3 regions of the Frankia sp. RB5 genome follow, and region 2 is predicted to be linked to each of the others. Evidence: riboswitches for the same ligand, from Rfam matches in the RefSeq annotation. Region 2 holds a riboswitch; each other region holds the start of a gene.

Evidence for each region. A riboswitch is a leader RNA that binds a small molecule or an ion and turns the genes downstream of it on or off. The one in region 2 is predicted to bind cobalamin.
Region 1: linked by a shared signal. The riboswitch ahead of AC6EXY_RS07790 (cobaltochelatase subunit CobN) and the one ahead of bluB (5,6-dimethylbenzimidazole synthase) in region 2 are both predicted to bind cobalamin.
Region 3: linked by a shared signal. The riboswitch ahead of AC6EXY_RS04920 (ribonucleoside-diphosphate reductase subunit alpha) and the one ahead of bluB (5,6-dimethylbenzimidazole synthase) in region 2 are both predicted to bind cobalamin.

Annotation. Positions count from the first base shown of each region.
Region 1 is NZ_JCBATA010000011.1:39,388-43,663, forward strand. Features, by position in the region: gene AC6EXY_RS07790 (cobaltochelatase subunit CobN) at 1-1,738, opposite strand, end outside; cobalamin riboswitch at 1,847-2,018, opposite strand; gene cobG (precorrin-3B synthase) at 2,236-3,612, shown strand; gene AC6EXY_RS07800 (precorrin-8X methylmutase) at 3,613-4,276, shown strand, end outside.
Region 2 is NZ_JCBATA010000068.1:38,718-42,993, forward strand. Features, by position in the region: gene AC6EXY_RS27290 (serine/threonine-protein kinase) at 1-978, opposite strand, end outside; cobalamin riboswitch at 1,339-1,536, shown strand; gene bluB (5,6-dimethylbenzimidazole synthase) at 1,568-2,269, shown strand; partial or broken gene AC6EXY_RS27300 (serine/threonine-protein kinase) at 2,962-4,276, shown strand, end outside.
Region 3 is NZ_JCBATA010000006.1:138,066-142,341, forward strand. Features, by position in the region: gene AC6EXY_RS04915 (hybrid sensor histidine kinase/response regulator) at 1-1,193, shown strand, start outside; cobalamin riboswitch at 1,585-1,815, shown strand; gene AC6EXY_RS04920 (ribonucleoside-diphosphate reductase subunit alpha) at 2,058-4,276, shown strand, end outside.

The DNA.
Region 1 (4,276 bases), on a different contig from region 2:
TGGGAGGGGCGGACAGCCAGCGGTAGGCGGCCAGGTAGTGGTGGCTCGGCGGCAGGGCCGGGTCGTGGTAGATCGCGACCGGGTTCTCGCCGAAGCCGCGCGGCGGCTGGACGAGCAGCACGACGTTGCCGGCGCGCAGGGCGGCCAGCACGATCTCGCCGTCGTCGTCGTGGGAGCGGTCGACGTAGAGGTCGCCGGGCGGCGGGCCCCAGTGGCGTTCGACGGCCTCGCGCAGGTCGGCGGGCAGCGTGGCGTACCAGGAACGGTAGGCGGCGGCGGTGATGCGCACCGGGTTGCCGGCGAGCTGCTCCTCGGTCAGCCACGCCGGGTCCTGCCCGCCGGCGGCGATGATCGCGTGGATGAGGGCGTCGCCGTCGCCGGCCGCCACGCCCGGCAGCGCGTCCGGGCCGTCGGCGGGGCCGATGTCGTAGCCGGCGTCGCGCATCGCCCGCAGCAGTGCGACGGCGCTCGCCGGGGTGTCGAGGCCGACCGCGTTACCGATGCGGGCGTGCTTCGTCGGGTAGGCGGACAGCATCAGCGCGATCCGGCGCCGCGCCGGTGGGATGTGGCGCAGCCGGCCGTGGGCGAGGGCGATGCCGGCGACCCGGTCGGCCCGTTCCGTATCGGCGACGTAGCTGGTCAGGCCGTCCTCGTCGACCTCCTTGAAGGAGAACGGGACGGTGATGAGCCGGCCGTCGAACTCGGGGATCGCGACCTGGGTGGCCGCGTCCAGCGGGGACAGGCCGTCGTCCGAGCCGGCCCACGCCTCCCGGCCGCCGGTCAGGCACAGCCCTTGCAGGATCGGGATGTCGAGGGCTGCCAGAGCACCAACGTCCCAGGCCTCGTCGTCGCCGCCCGCGCCCACCGCCGCCGGCTGGCTGCCACCCGCGGCGAGCACCGTGACGACCAGCGCGTCCACCTGGCCGAGAACCTCGAGCAGCCCCGGCTCCGCGGCGCGCAGCGACGCGCAGAACACCGGCAGTGCCCGCCCGCCCGCCCGTTCCACCGCCGCGCACAGATCCTCGACGAACGCCGTGTTGCCAGCGACATGATGTGCCCGGTAGTACAGGATCCCGATCACTGGCACGGGGCTGGCGGTCCCGGTCCCGGTCCCGAGTGTGGCAACGGGCTCGGCCGCGAGCTTGGACGCGGCCATGGGCCGGGGCGCGGCGGCGGAGTCGCGAGTCGCGGCGGCCGGGCGGTCGAGGACGCCCCAGGACGGTGTGGTGATCGGCGGGGCGAATCCGCCGCCGGTGAGCAGCAGCGTGTCGGCGAGGAAGCGGTGCAGTTCAGCGAGGTTCGCCGGGCCGCCCTCGGCCAGGTAGGCGTGCGCCTCGGCGCAGATCCCGGCCGGCACCGTCGAGATCGCCATCAGCTCGGCGTCCGGGGCACGCTCCCCGCCGAGCACGACCACCGGCCGCGGGCCGGCGAGCAGCGCGTCCAGCCCCTCCTCCCACATCCGCCGGCCGCCGAGGATGCGCACCACGACGACGTCGACGCCGTCGGTCAGGGCGGCGAGGTCCGCGACGTCGACCCGAGCCGGATTGCCGAGCCGGAAGCGGACACCGCTCGCACGCGCCGAGAGCAGGTCGGTGTCCGACGTCGACAACAGCAGGACGGTCGCGTCCAGCTCGCCGGCGGGCGTGGCAGGGGCGGCCAGGCTCTCGGCCGGTGACGTTTCGCCGGGTGACGTTTCGCCGGGTGACGGTTGGACGGGGGGCGTCTGGGCAGGGGTCATGGTCGTGCCTTTCCCGGGGATCCGCGCCCCCGCGTCAGCCGGCCGGTGCCGGACGGCGCCCCGGACCACGGCATGGCGGGACGGACCGTGCCCGTCGCGGGCGAGGCGAGTATCCCGGCTCCCGGATCCGCGCCGCGGGGCTTCGAGGACGAAGCCGCGCCGCGCACGTTCCCCTCAGGCCTTCCCAGCGCGGGCACGCCGCCCGCGTCAGTGGCCGTACGTCGAGGTTCGCTGTCCGGTGACGGTGGCGGGACCGCGCCGGATTCGCACCGGACTTCCTCGCCGCTCGCCGCTCGTGGCCGCCTCACCATCGCAGAGCGGGCACCAGGACTGTCAAGAACGGCAGCTGTCAAGGCCCCGTGCCCGTGACCGTGAGAGCTGTGGGGCGAAGCTCAGCTGCCGACCTCGATGACCCGGCCGCCGCACGTCGCATCAGGTGAGTCACGCGAACGCCGATCAGCCGGCGGGTGCCCGGTTGGCGCACGTATGCTCCGCCGGTGCCCACCAGTCCGCGCGAGCGCGTCGCCGACGCCTGCCCGGGGGTGCTGCGTACGCACGCGGCCGCGGACGGCGCCCTCGCCCGGCTGCGCCTGCCCGGTGGCCTGCTCGACGCCACCGCCGCCCGTGCGCTGGCCGCGTGCGCCCGTGAGTTCGGCGATGGCTACCTGGAGCTGACCTCCCGCGGCAACGTCCAGCTCCGGGGCCTCGCCGACGGCGCCGCCACCATCCTCGCGGCCCGGGCCCGCGCCGCCGGGCTGCTGCCGTCGGACACCCACGAGCGGGTCCGCAACATCGTCGCCTCGCCGCTGTCCGGCCGCGCCGTGGCGTCCTGGCGGGATGTGACGCCGCTCGTCGAGGCCCTGGACCGCGCCCTGTGTGCCGATCCCGCGCTGGCCGCGCTGCCCGGCCGGATCCTGTTCGCCCTCGATGACGGCAGCGGCGACGTCGCCGCCCTCCCCGCCGACCTCACCCTGATCGCGCTGCCGGCGGGCCGTATGCTGCTCCGCGTGGCGGGTGAGCCGCGGGCTGTGCTCCTGCCCGAGCGTTGTGCCATCCCCGCGATCCTCGCCGCCGCGCACGCCTTCCTCGACCTGCTCGCCGCCACGGCACCGGGCGACACGCCCGCCTGGCGCATCGCCGAACTCCCGACCGGCCACGACCGCCTGCTCACCGCCGCCCAGCTCGCTGCCCGCCGCGCACGCACGGACGATCGGGAGCCCCCGGCGGCCACCATCAAGATCATCCAGGCGGGCACGGCGGCCCGGAGCAGGGGCGATGCGTCGGCTGTCACACCAGGGCCGCACCGGCACAGTGATGGTCGGTACGCACTGACCGTGCTGGTCCCGCTCGGGAGACTGCGCGCCGACCAGCTCGACCTGCTCGCCGAGATCGCCGACGAGGCGGCGGGAGACAGTCGGATGGTGGTGACCCCGTGGCGGACGGTCGTCCTGCGTGATCTGGATCCGTCCGCGTCGCAGGGGTTCGGCGCTCGGCTGGCGGCGGTCGGGCTCGTCGTGGATCCGGCGTCCGGTTGGGTCGGCGTCACCAGTTGCGCCGGCCGTCCGGGCTGCGCGCGCGCCCTCGCCGACGTTCGACGCGACGCCGCCCGCTATGCCGCCCACGTCCAGGGATCGACGACGTCGGTGCACTGGTCGGCGTGCGCTCGGCGGTGCGGTCGTCCGGCCGGTGATGTCGTCGACGTGATCGCGGACGAGTCCGGCTATCGCGTACACGGCGGCGAGGAGCTGCCCGCGGATCGCTGGGCGGCGCTGAGTCGTGAGCTGGCGTCGCGCCACGAGTCCGCGTCGCTGCAGGAACTGATGTCGACGTGTGCCGGAACGTCGGGCGCGTCGACCGGACGGGAGGGTGACTGAGTGGACGCGGCGGCGGGAACGGCGGTACCGACGGTGGCGGCGGGAACGCCGCGTCCGGAGTACGTCCGGGACGGGGCGGAGATCTATCGCCGGTCCTTCGCGACGATCCGGGCTGAGGCGCGCCTGGACGGGCTGCCCGTCGACGTGGCCCGCGTCGCCGTCCGCATGATCCACTCCTGCGGGATGGTGGACCTGGTCGACGACCTGGCGTACAGCCCGGGCGTGGTCGCCGCGGCCCGGGCGGCGCTGCTCGACGGCGCGCCGGTGCTGTGCGACGCGCAGATGGTCGCCGCCGGGGTGACGCGCCGCCGCCTGCCCGCCGACAACGAGGTCCTGTGCCTGCTCGGCGATCCGCGGGTGCCGGCGCTGGCCGCCGAGCTCGACACCACCCGCAGCGCCGCCGCCGTCGACCTGTGGGGTGAGCGGCTGGCCGGCGCCGTCGTCGCCATCGGCAACGCGCCCACGGCGCTGTTCCGCCTGCTGGAGCTGCTCGACGCCGGCTCCGTTCCCCGCCCGGCGGCGATCCTCGGCCTGCCGGTCGGCTTCATCGGCGCCGCCGAGTCGAAGCGGGCGCTCGCCGACGACCCGGCGGGCAGCGAGTTCCTCGTCGTCCATGGCCGTCGTGGTGGCAGCGCGATGGCCGTCGCCGCCATCAACGCGATCG
Region 2 (4,276 bases):
GTGCGTGCCGGGGGCGTCGGGCTGCCCGGCCGCGGCCGGTAGGCCCACGACGACGGTGGTCTCCCAGCCGCGCCGGGCCTCGGCGTCGCCGGCCCGCACCGGATCGGGTTCGTCGTCGCCGAGCAGGCTCGACAGCAGCTGCCGGGCGGTCGGCCGCCGCGCGGGATCCTTGTGCAGGGCCCGGGAGACGATCGGCTCGAGATCCGCCGGCAGCTCGCGCAGATCCGGCGGGTCGAAGCGCACCCGGGACGCCATGTCCGCGAAGCCCCCGTCCCCGAAGGGCGTGCGACCCGTCGCCGCGTAGACCACCACGCCGGCCCAGGCGAAGATGTCCGCGGCGTAGGTGATCTCGACCTGGCCTCCGTGCAGGGCGAGCTGCGCCTGCTCGGGAGCCATGAACGCGGGGGTGAGCCACTGGGGGACGGCCGGCTCGGTCCGGACGTCGCCGGTGTCCCGCCCGAGCAGGGCCGAGGCCACGCCGAAGTCGATGACCCGGGGTCCGTGCAGCGCGAGCAGGACGTTTCCGGGCTTGAGATCGCGATGCACGATGCCGGCGTGGTGAATGGCGCGCAACGCGGTCGCGACGCCGATCGCGAACCGCTTCGTGTCGTTTCCCGACAGCGTCTCGCCCTCGGTCACCTGGCGGCGCAGGTCCGGCCCGTCGACGTACTCCGTGGCGAGAAAGGGAGTGTCCCCGGTGCTGACGTCGATCACGGCGGCGGTGCAGAACGGGTCGACCCGCTGCGCGTTCCGGATCTCCCGAAGGAATCGGTCCCGGAAACCGGGGTCGGCGACGTATTCAGCCCGGATGACCTTCACCGCCACGGGTGTGCCGCGGCTGGTGACGGCGTAGTAGACGGTCCCCATCCCGCCTTCGCCGAGGACCCGCAGCACCTCGTACTCCCCGATCCACCTCGGATCGAACGGCCGCAGGGGCTCGCCGGGGAGCAGCGGCGCCGGGAAGGACGGCTCGCTCATCCCTGCTGCCCGCACGAAAAGTGACATTTCCACCGGGTGCGGAATGGCTGGCCAGGGCGTGGCTGACGCGGGGTCGCCGGAGAGGTCCGCATCGGGCGGTCGGCGCTGCAGGGCCGCCGGGTATCCCCGGCCTGACGTTCGGATACCCGCGTGCCGATGCCTGTCACCATTCTCCCCGACGCCTTGTTCCCCACCAGGACGCGACCGGATCGTGCCCCTGCCGGGACGTCCAGCGTGGGCCATGACCATACCGGAGAGAAAAGCCCGTCACGAGGAGGCCGGCCGCCACCCGGGATTTCGCGAGGCGCCGGAATGCGGGTGGTGGGGCCGGCGCGGGTGATCGGAGGGTACGGTGCTGGGTGGCGATGTTCGCGGGGTGCCCCGGGTGACCGGGGAGAATCGGGAAGCCGGTGGGAGTCCGGCACGGGCCCGCCGCGGTGACCGGGGAGTCGCCGTCCACGCGCGCACGCGCGGCCACTGGGCCTGACCGGCCTGGGAAGGCGGACGGTACGACGTCGATCCGGAAGTCCGAAGACCGGCCCCGCCTCGACGCCGCCCGTCCAGGGCGGCCCGACAGCGGGAGCCTGCCATGCCCGTCCACCATGATCTGGATGACCACCTGCGGCGTGCCGCGCTGTACGAGCTGGTACACCGCCGCCGGGATGTGCGCGGCGAGTTCACCGGCGCGCCGGTCGCGGCCGAGGTGCTCACCCGCATCCTCGCCGCCGCGCACGCCGCGCCGAGTGTGGGGCTCAGCCAGCCCTGGGACTTCGTCCAGATCATCGACGGCGGGACCCGGCGAGCCTTCCACCGTCACGTCCAGCGGGAACGGGCGGTGTTCGCGGACACGTTGACGGGGGAACGGGCCGAGCGGTTCGCCCGGATCCGCATCGACGGGGTGCTCACGTCGTCCCTGTCGCTGGTCGTGACCTATGACCCGGCGCGCGGCGGGCCGGCGGTGCTCGGCCGGCACGCCATCGCCGACGCGGGCCTGTACTCCGTGTGCCTGGCGGTGCAGAACCTGTGGCTCGCCGCGACCGCCGAGGGGCTCGGCGTGGGCTGGGTGTCGTTCTACCGGGAGGAGTTCGTGCGGGACCTGCTCGGCATCCCGGCCGGGATCCGACCGGTCGCCTGGCTGTGCCTCGGGCCGGTGACGCGGCTCGCCGCTCGGCCCGACCTGGAACGGCATGGATGGGCCCGGCGCCGCCCGCTGGCCGACGTCGTGCACGCCGAGCGGTGGGGGGCACGCGGCGAACCGGCATCGGCGGGGACGGCCTGCGGCCGGGACTGACCCGGAGGTGGGACGCCCGGTCGGGCGGCGCGCGGCCTGATCGGGCGCGCCCGGCCGGGCGGCGACGAGCGCGGACGCGCCGTGTGGCGGGCGGGCGCACCGCATGGGCGGGCCGCGTCAGTGCAGGGCGACGGCCGTGCGGGCGCGCCGCATTCCCGACGGGGGCGGGCGCCGCCATCCCCCGGTGAGCAGAACCATAGTCGCGCCGGTCCGCGCGCCCGCGTGCGTGCTGCATTCTGGCCTCGGACATCGACGGCCGATCCGCCCGGCGGCAGCGCCGAACCGGAGTTACCCGGCAGGGTGATGCCAGGCCATCTGGCGGAGTCGGCGCGGGAGAGGGGACGCGGGCGCGAAATGTGGGGAGAGGGAGAATCCGCCGCGCGCCGGTGAGAACGCGCCGCGCGCCGGTGAGGTCATGTCACGCGCTGACGGGGAGGCTGGCCGGTGGGACGGGAATCGGGTCCGGGTCGCGGGACATCCCCGCGGGGCGGCGGCATGTCCGACGGCCGGCCAGGGACGGCGCCGGTGGGGTGACGGGGCGGCGGGGCGGGTGGTGCCCGGCCGGGGGTCCCCGTCGATCGATCTGGATCTCCGCAGCGAACTGGAACTCCACAGCGAAGTGGTGATGGCACCGAGTGGTTAGAAAGCTGGGAAGTTCCTACATCCTGGAATCCCGGGTCGGTCGGGGTGGCATGGGTGAGGTGTGGCGCGGGCGCGACGAGGCGGGAAACGTCCTCGCCTTCAAGCTCCTGCTGCCGCACTTCACGGCCGACCCCGGGGTGGTGGCCCGCTTCATGCGCGAGCGGGCCATTCTCATCCGCGTCCAGTCGCCCTTTGTCGTGGCCATTCACGACCTGGTCGCCGAGCGCGGCGACCTGGCCATCGTGATGGAGTTCGTCGAAGGCTCCGACCTGCGCCACGAACTGCACCGCCGCCGCACGCTGCCTCCCGCGGAGGCCGTCTCCCTCGTCGTCGACGTGCTCGCCGGCCTGGGCACCGCCCACCGGCTGGGGATCGTGCACCGCGACCTCAAGCCGGAGAACGTGCTGCTCGACCGCCGTGACGGCCGCACGCGGCCGAAGGTCTCTGACTTCGGCGTCGCCGGTCTGATGGCCTCCGCGACCCGGCTGACGGTGCCGGGCGGCATGCTCGGCACCCCGCTGTACATGGCGCCCGAGAGCGTCGACGGTGGCCCGGTCGGGCCGGCCGCGGACGTGTACGCGGCCGGCACGATGCTCTACGAGATGCTCTGCGGCGTCGCGCCGTTCGCCGGGCGGGAGATGCTGTCCATCCTGCGCGCGCACGCCGACCTCGTGCCCGGCCGACCCCCGGGGGTGCCCGATGCGCTGTGGTCGGTGCTCGCCGCGATGCTCGCCAAGGACCCCGCCGCCCGCCCCGGCGCGGACCGTCTGCGCGCCCTGCTGCCCGGGCTCGTGGGGCTGCCCGCGAGTCGCGCGCTCGGCGACCCGCCGGCGTCGGCGCGGCTGCCGGGCGCGAGCGGAGGCGCGGCGACGGTGCGGGTGCGAGGGCGCGCGGATCCCGCGGGCCTCGCCGGATCGTCGGCGACCGCCCGGCTGGGCCAGCCGGGAGAGGCGGCGGCCGCCGTCATGACGCCCCTGCCGGGCGACTGGCCCGGCGGAGACTCCCTCGGCGCCGCCCCCGCCTTCCCGGCGGACGCCGTCACCGCGGTCGTACTGGCGGCGACCGGCGGTCCGTCCGACGCGGACCGTGCCCCGTCCGGCGCCGCGCCCATGGAGGGGGAGGACGGGGAGGCGGTCGCCCTGCCGTCGGCGCGGCAACCGACTTCGCCCCCCGCCCCCGCGGACGGTGGGGACGATCCGGTGACGACCCCGGTGCCCCTGGCATTGGCGGCCCCGATGCCGTCAGCGCCGGCGTCATCGTCGGCATCCGGGGTGTCGTCGGCATCCAGGGTGTCGTCGGAGCCCGGGGTGTCGTCGGAGCCCGGGACGTCGTCGGCATCTGGTTCGCCATCGGCATCTGGCCAGT
Region 3 (4,276 bases), on a different contig from region 2:
AGGCGCAGCGTCTCGACGCGGTCGGCCAGCTCGCCGGCGGTGTCGCCCACGACTTCAACAACCTGCTGACCGTGATCGACGGCTACGCGGCGATGCTGCTGGCCCAGACCGACGGACCGGCACGGGCCGACCTGACCGCGATCCGCGGCGCGGCCGACCGGGCCGCCGGGCTGACCCGCCAGCTGCTCGCGTTCTCCCGCAACCAGGCGGCGAAGCCGCGGGCCGTCGATCTCAACGAGCTGGTCGGCGGTCTCGAGGAGATGCTGCGTCGCCTGATCCGCGAGGACGTCGAGCTGGCTGTCCGGACCGGTGCCGCCCCGGCCACGGTCTGGGCCGATCACGTGCAGCTCGAACAGGTGATCGTCAACCTGGTCGTCAACGGCCGGGACGCGATGCCGGACGGCGGCCGGCTCACGATAGCCACCGACCACGTCGACCTCGACGCGCACGAATCCCGCCGCCTCGGCCTCCCATCAGGCGGCCAGGTGGTGCTCACCGTCACCGACACCGGCCATGGCATGCCGCCGGAGGTCCAGGCCCGGGCCTTCGAGCCGTTCTTCACCACCAAGGACCAGGGCAAGGGCACCGGTCTGGGGCTGTCGACCGCCTACGGCATCATCCGGCAGGCCGGCGGCCACATCACCGTCAGCTCGGCGCCCCACGCCGGCAGCACGTTCCGGGTCTACCTGCCGGTGGTCGCCGCGGTCGTCGACCAGCGGCCGGCCGACCCCGGCGCCGAGCGCCTCGCCAACGGCGACGAGACCATTCTGCTGGTCGAGGATGACCCCGCGGTCCGCGAACTGACCGAACGCATTCTCACGGCCGCCGGCTACCGAGTGCTCGCCGCCGCGAACGGCCAGGAGGCACTCGACCTGGCGCGACGCCATCCCACCATCGACCTGCTCCTTACGGACGTCATCATGCCCGGCACGAACGGCCGCCAGCTGGCCGACCGCCTCACAAAGATCATCCCTGACCTTCCCGTCGTATACACCTCGGCGCATACGCATGGCGTTCTCGACGAACGGATCGAGGGCGCCGCCGTCGCCTTCCTCGACAAGCCCTTCACCGCCGCCACACTCACCCGCACCATCCGCGAAACCCTCGGTGCCCACCCACATACCCCGCACGCTATGGGCAGATCCGCCGAGAATCCTCGCCCGGGGCGTACCGTGCCCATTCCGCGGGCGTGAAGGACCGGCCCGCGATGGCGCACCGCGGCGCGCTGGTCGGACAAGGCCTACTTCTACTCCCGCGCCAACGTGCTCTGACAGACCGAACGGCTGCGGCGACGGCCCTCGCCTGATCGCGAGTGTCGGACGCGGCGGTGATGTTCTCGGGCCGATGGCGGCGGTCACGGGTCGGCACCCGCGGCCTGCCCGCCATCCACGAACCCGAGCAGGCCGCCCCGCCGCCACATCGGCCTGACGGCTCCTCCGCGACTCGGCTCGGCTCAGCCCGCATCCCGGTAGCCCAGGAGCCGAGTCGCGAGCCCCGGAGTGCGGACAGCGAGGTGATGCCCTCCGGACGACCGGGGCTCCGACACAACATGTGGGATACTTGCAGGCATGTGAGTCGCATATGTAGGGTGTGCCTCGCACTGGTTCGGCCGCCCCCGCCATGGGCGGCCGTCGTAAGAGGGAATCCGGTGGAAGGCCGGGACTGCCCCGCAGCGGTAAGTGGGCGCGACCACCGTCAGGTGCGCTGGGCGCGAGAAGCGCCTGGGAAACGCGACGGCCAGTAGGTCCGTCGGGCGTAGAGCGATGCCGACGGGAGCCCGCGAGTCCGAAGACCTGCCAGTGTGCCGCGCGTGCCCACGCGCGGCGGTCCGCCGGCCCCGAGGGAGGGTCTGGACACCGTGCCGGAGCTGGTCCGGGCACGGGCACCTCGCCGGTCATCGCCGTGGCCTGGCGTGCTCGCGTGCTGTCAGACGCGCCGCGCCGCCTCGACGTGTCAGGCCGTCTCCGGTGCCCGCGTCTCGGGGTCGCGTCCCGCGCCGGTGTCCTGCTCCGTCGTGCCGCCGGTCCAGCCCACGCACCGGACCCGCGCGAGGAGCGATGTTGACCGTCACCGAGTCGTCCCCGATCGGTACTCAGGCGTTGCGTGTCCGCCGTCGCGACGGCGCGCTCGAACCCGTCGACGTGACCCGGATCATCGCCGCGGTGGCGCGCCGCGCGCAGGACCTGGACCGGGTCGACCCGCGGCGGGTCGCGGCCCGCACCGCCGCCGGGCTGTACGACGGGGTGACGACCGAGGAGGTCGACCGGCTCGCGGTGCGGACCGCCGCCGAGCTGATCGGCACCGAGCCGCAGTACTCGCGGCTCGCCGCCCGCCTGCTCGCCGCCCTGATCGCGGACGAGGTCGGCGGCCAGGGGATCACCTCGTTCAGCGCCGGTGTGGCACGGGGTCACCGGCTCGGCCTCATCGGCGAGTCGACCGCCAGGTTCGTCGCCGCTCACGCCGCCGAGCTGGACGCGCTCGTCGACCCGGCCGCCGACCGGGCCTTCGAGTACTTCGGCATGCGCACCGTGCAGGATCGCTACCTGCTGCGCCACCCGCGGACCCGGCTGCTGGTCGAGACCCCGCAGCACTGGCTGCTGCGCGTCGCCTGCGGGCTGTCCCACGACGTCGCCGAGGCCGGGGAGCTGTACCGGCTGATGGCGTCGCTCGCCTACCTGCCCAGCTCACCGACGCTGTTCAACGCGGGCACCGCGCATCCGCAGATGTCGAGCTGCTTCCTGGTCGACTCGCCGCGCGACGAGCTGGAGTCGATCTACGAGCGGTACGGGCAGGTCGCCCGGCTGTCGAAGTTCTCCGGCGGCATCGGGATCGGCTTCTCCCGGGTCCGCTCGCGCGGCGCGCTGATCCGCGGCACGAACGGCCGGTCCAACGGCATCGTGCCGTGGCTGCGGACCCTCGACGCGTCGGTCGCCGCCGTCAACCAGGGCGGCCGGCGCAAGGGCGCGGCCTGCGTGTACCTGGAGCCCTGGCATCCCGACATCGAGGAGTTCCTCGAGCTGCGCGACAACACCGGCGAGGACGCCCGGCGCACCCACAACCTCAGCCTCGCGCACTGGATCCCCGACGAGTTCATGCGCCGCGTCCACGCCGACGACACCTGGTCGCTGATGGACCCCGACGAGGTCCCCGACCTGACCGACCTGTGGGGCGACGCGTTCGACCGTGCCTACCGGGCCGCGGAGGCCGCCGGGCGCTACGTCCGCCAGCTGCCCGCCCGCGACCTCTACGCCCGGATGATGCGCACCCTCGCGCAGACCGGCAACGGCTGGATGACCTTCAAGGACGCCGCGAACCGGACCGGCAACCAGACCGCCGAGCCCGCCAACGTCATCCACCTGTCGAACCTGTGCACCGAGATCCTCGAGGTCACCAGCGACAGCCAGACCGCCGTCTGCAACCTCGGCTCGGTGAACCTGGCCCGCCACCTGCTGGCGCTGTCGCCCGGCGACGGCGACCCGTCAGCATCGGCGGACCCGATCGCAAACCCGACGGTGGACGCGGCGGGGGATGCGGCGGCGGGACCGCCCACGGACCCCGCGACGCGGATCGACTGGGCGAGGCTGCGCGCCACCGTCCGCACGGCGGTGACGTTCCTCGACCGGGTGATCGACATCACGTACTACCCGACCGGCGAGGCCGCCGCGAGCAACCCCCGCTGGCGGCCGGTCGGCCTCGGCGTCATGGGCCTGCAGGACGTGTTCTTCGCGCTGCGGCTGCCGTTCGACTCCCCCGCCGCCCGGGAGCTGTCCACCAGACTGGCCGAGGAGATCGCGCTCACCGCGCTGGAGCGGTCCGTGGAGCTCGCCCGCGAGCACGGCCGCCATCCGGCGTTCGCCCAGACGCGGGCCGCCCGCGGGGTGCTGCACCCGGACCACTTCGACGTGACGCCGACGCAGCCGGAGCGATGGGCGGCGCTGCGGGCCGCCGTCGCCGTGCACGGCCTGCGCAACAGCCTGCTGCTCGCGATCGCGCCGACCGCCACCATCGCGTCCATCGCCGGCTGCTACGAGTGCATCGAGCCGCAGGTGTCCAACGTGTTCAAACGCGAGACGCTGTCGGGCGAGTTCCTGCAGATCAACACCTACCTCGTCGAGGAGCTGCGCCGCCGCGGGCTGTGGACCGAGCGGGTCCGGGAACGGATCCGGGCGGCGGACGGCTCGGTGCAGGGGCTCGCCGAGCTGCCGGACGACGTCCGTACGGTGTTCCGCACCGCCTGGGAGCTGCCGCAGCGGGCGCTCATCGACCTGGCCGCGGC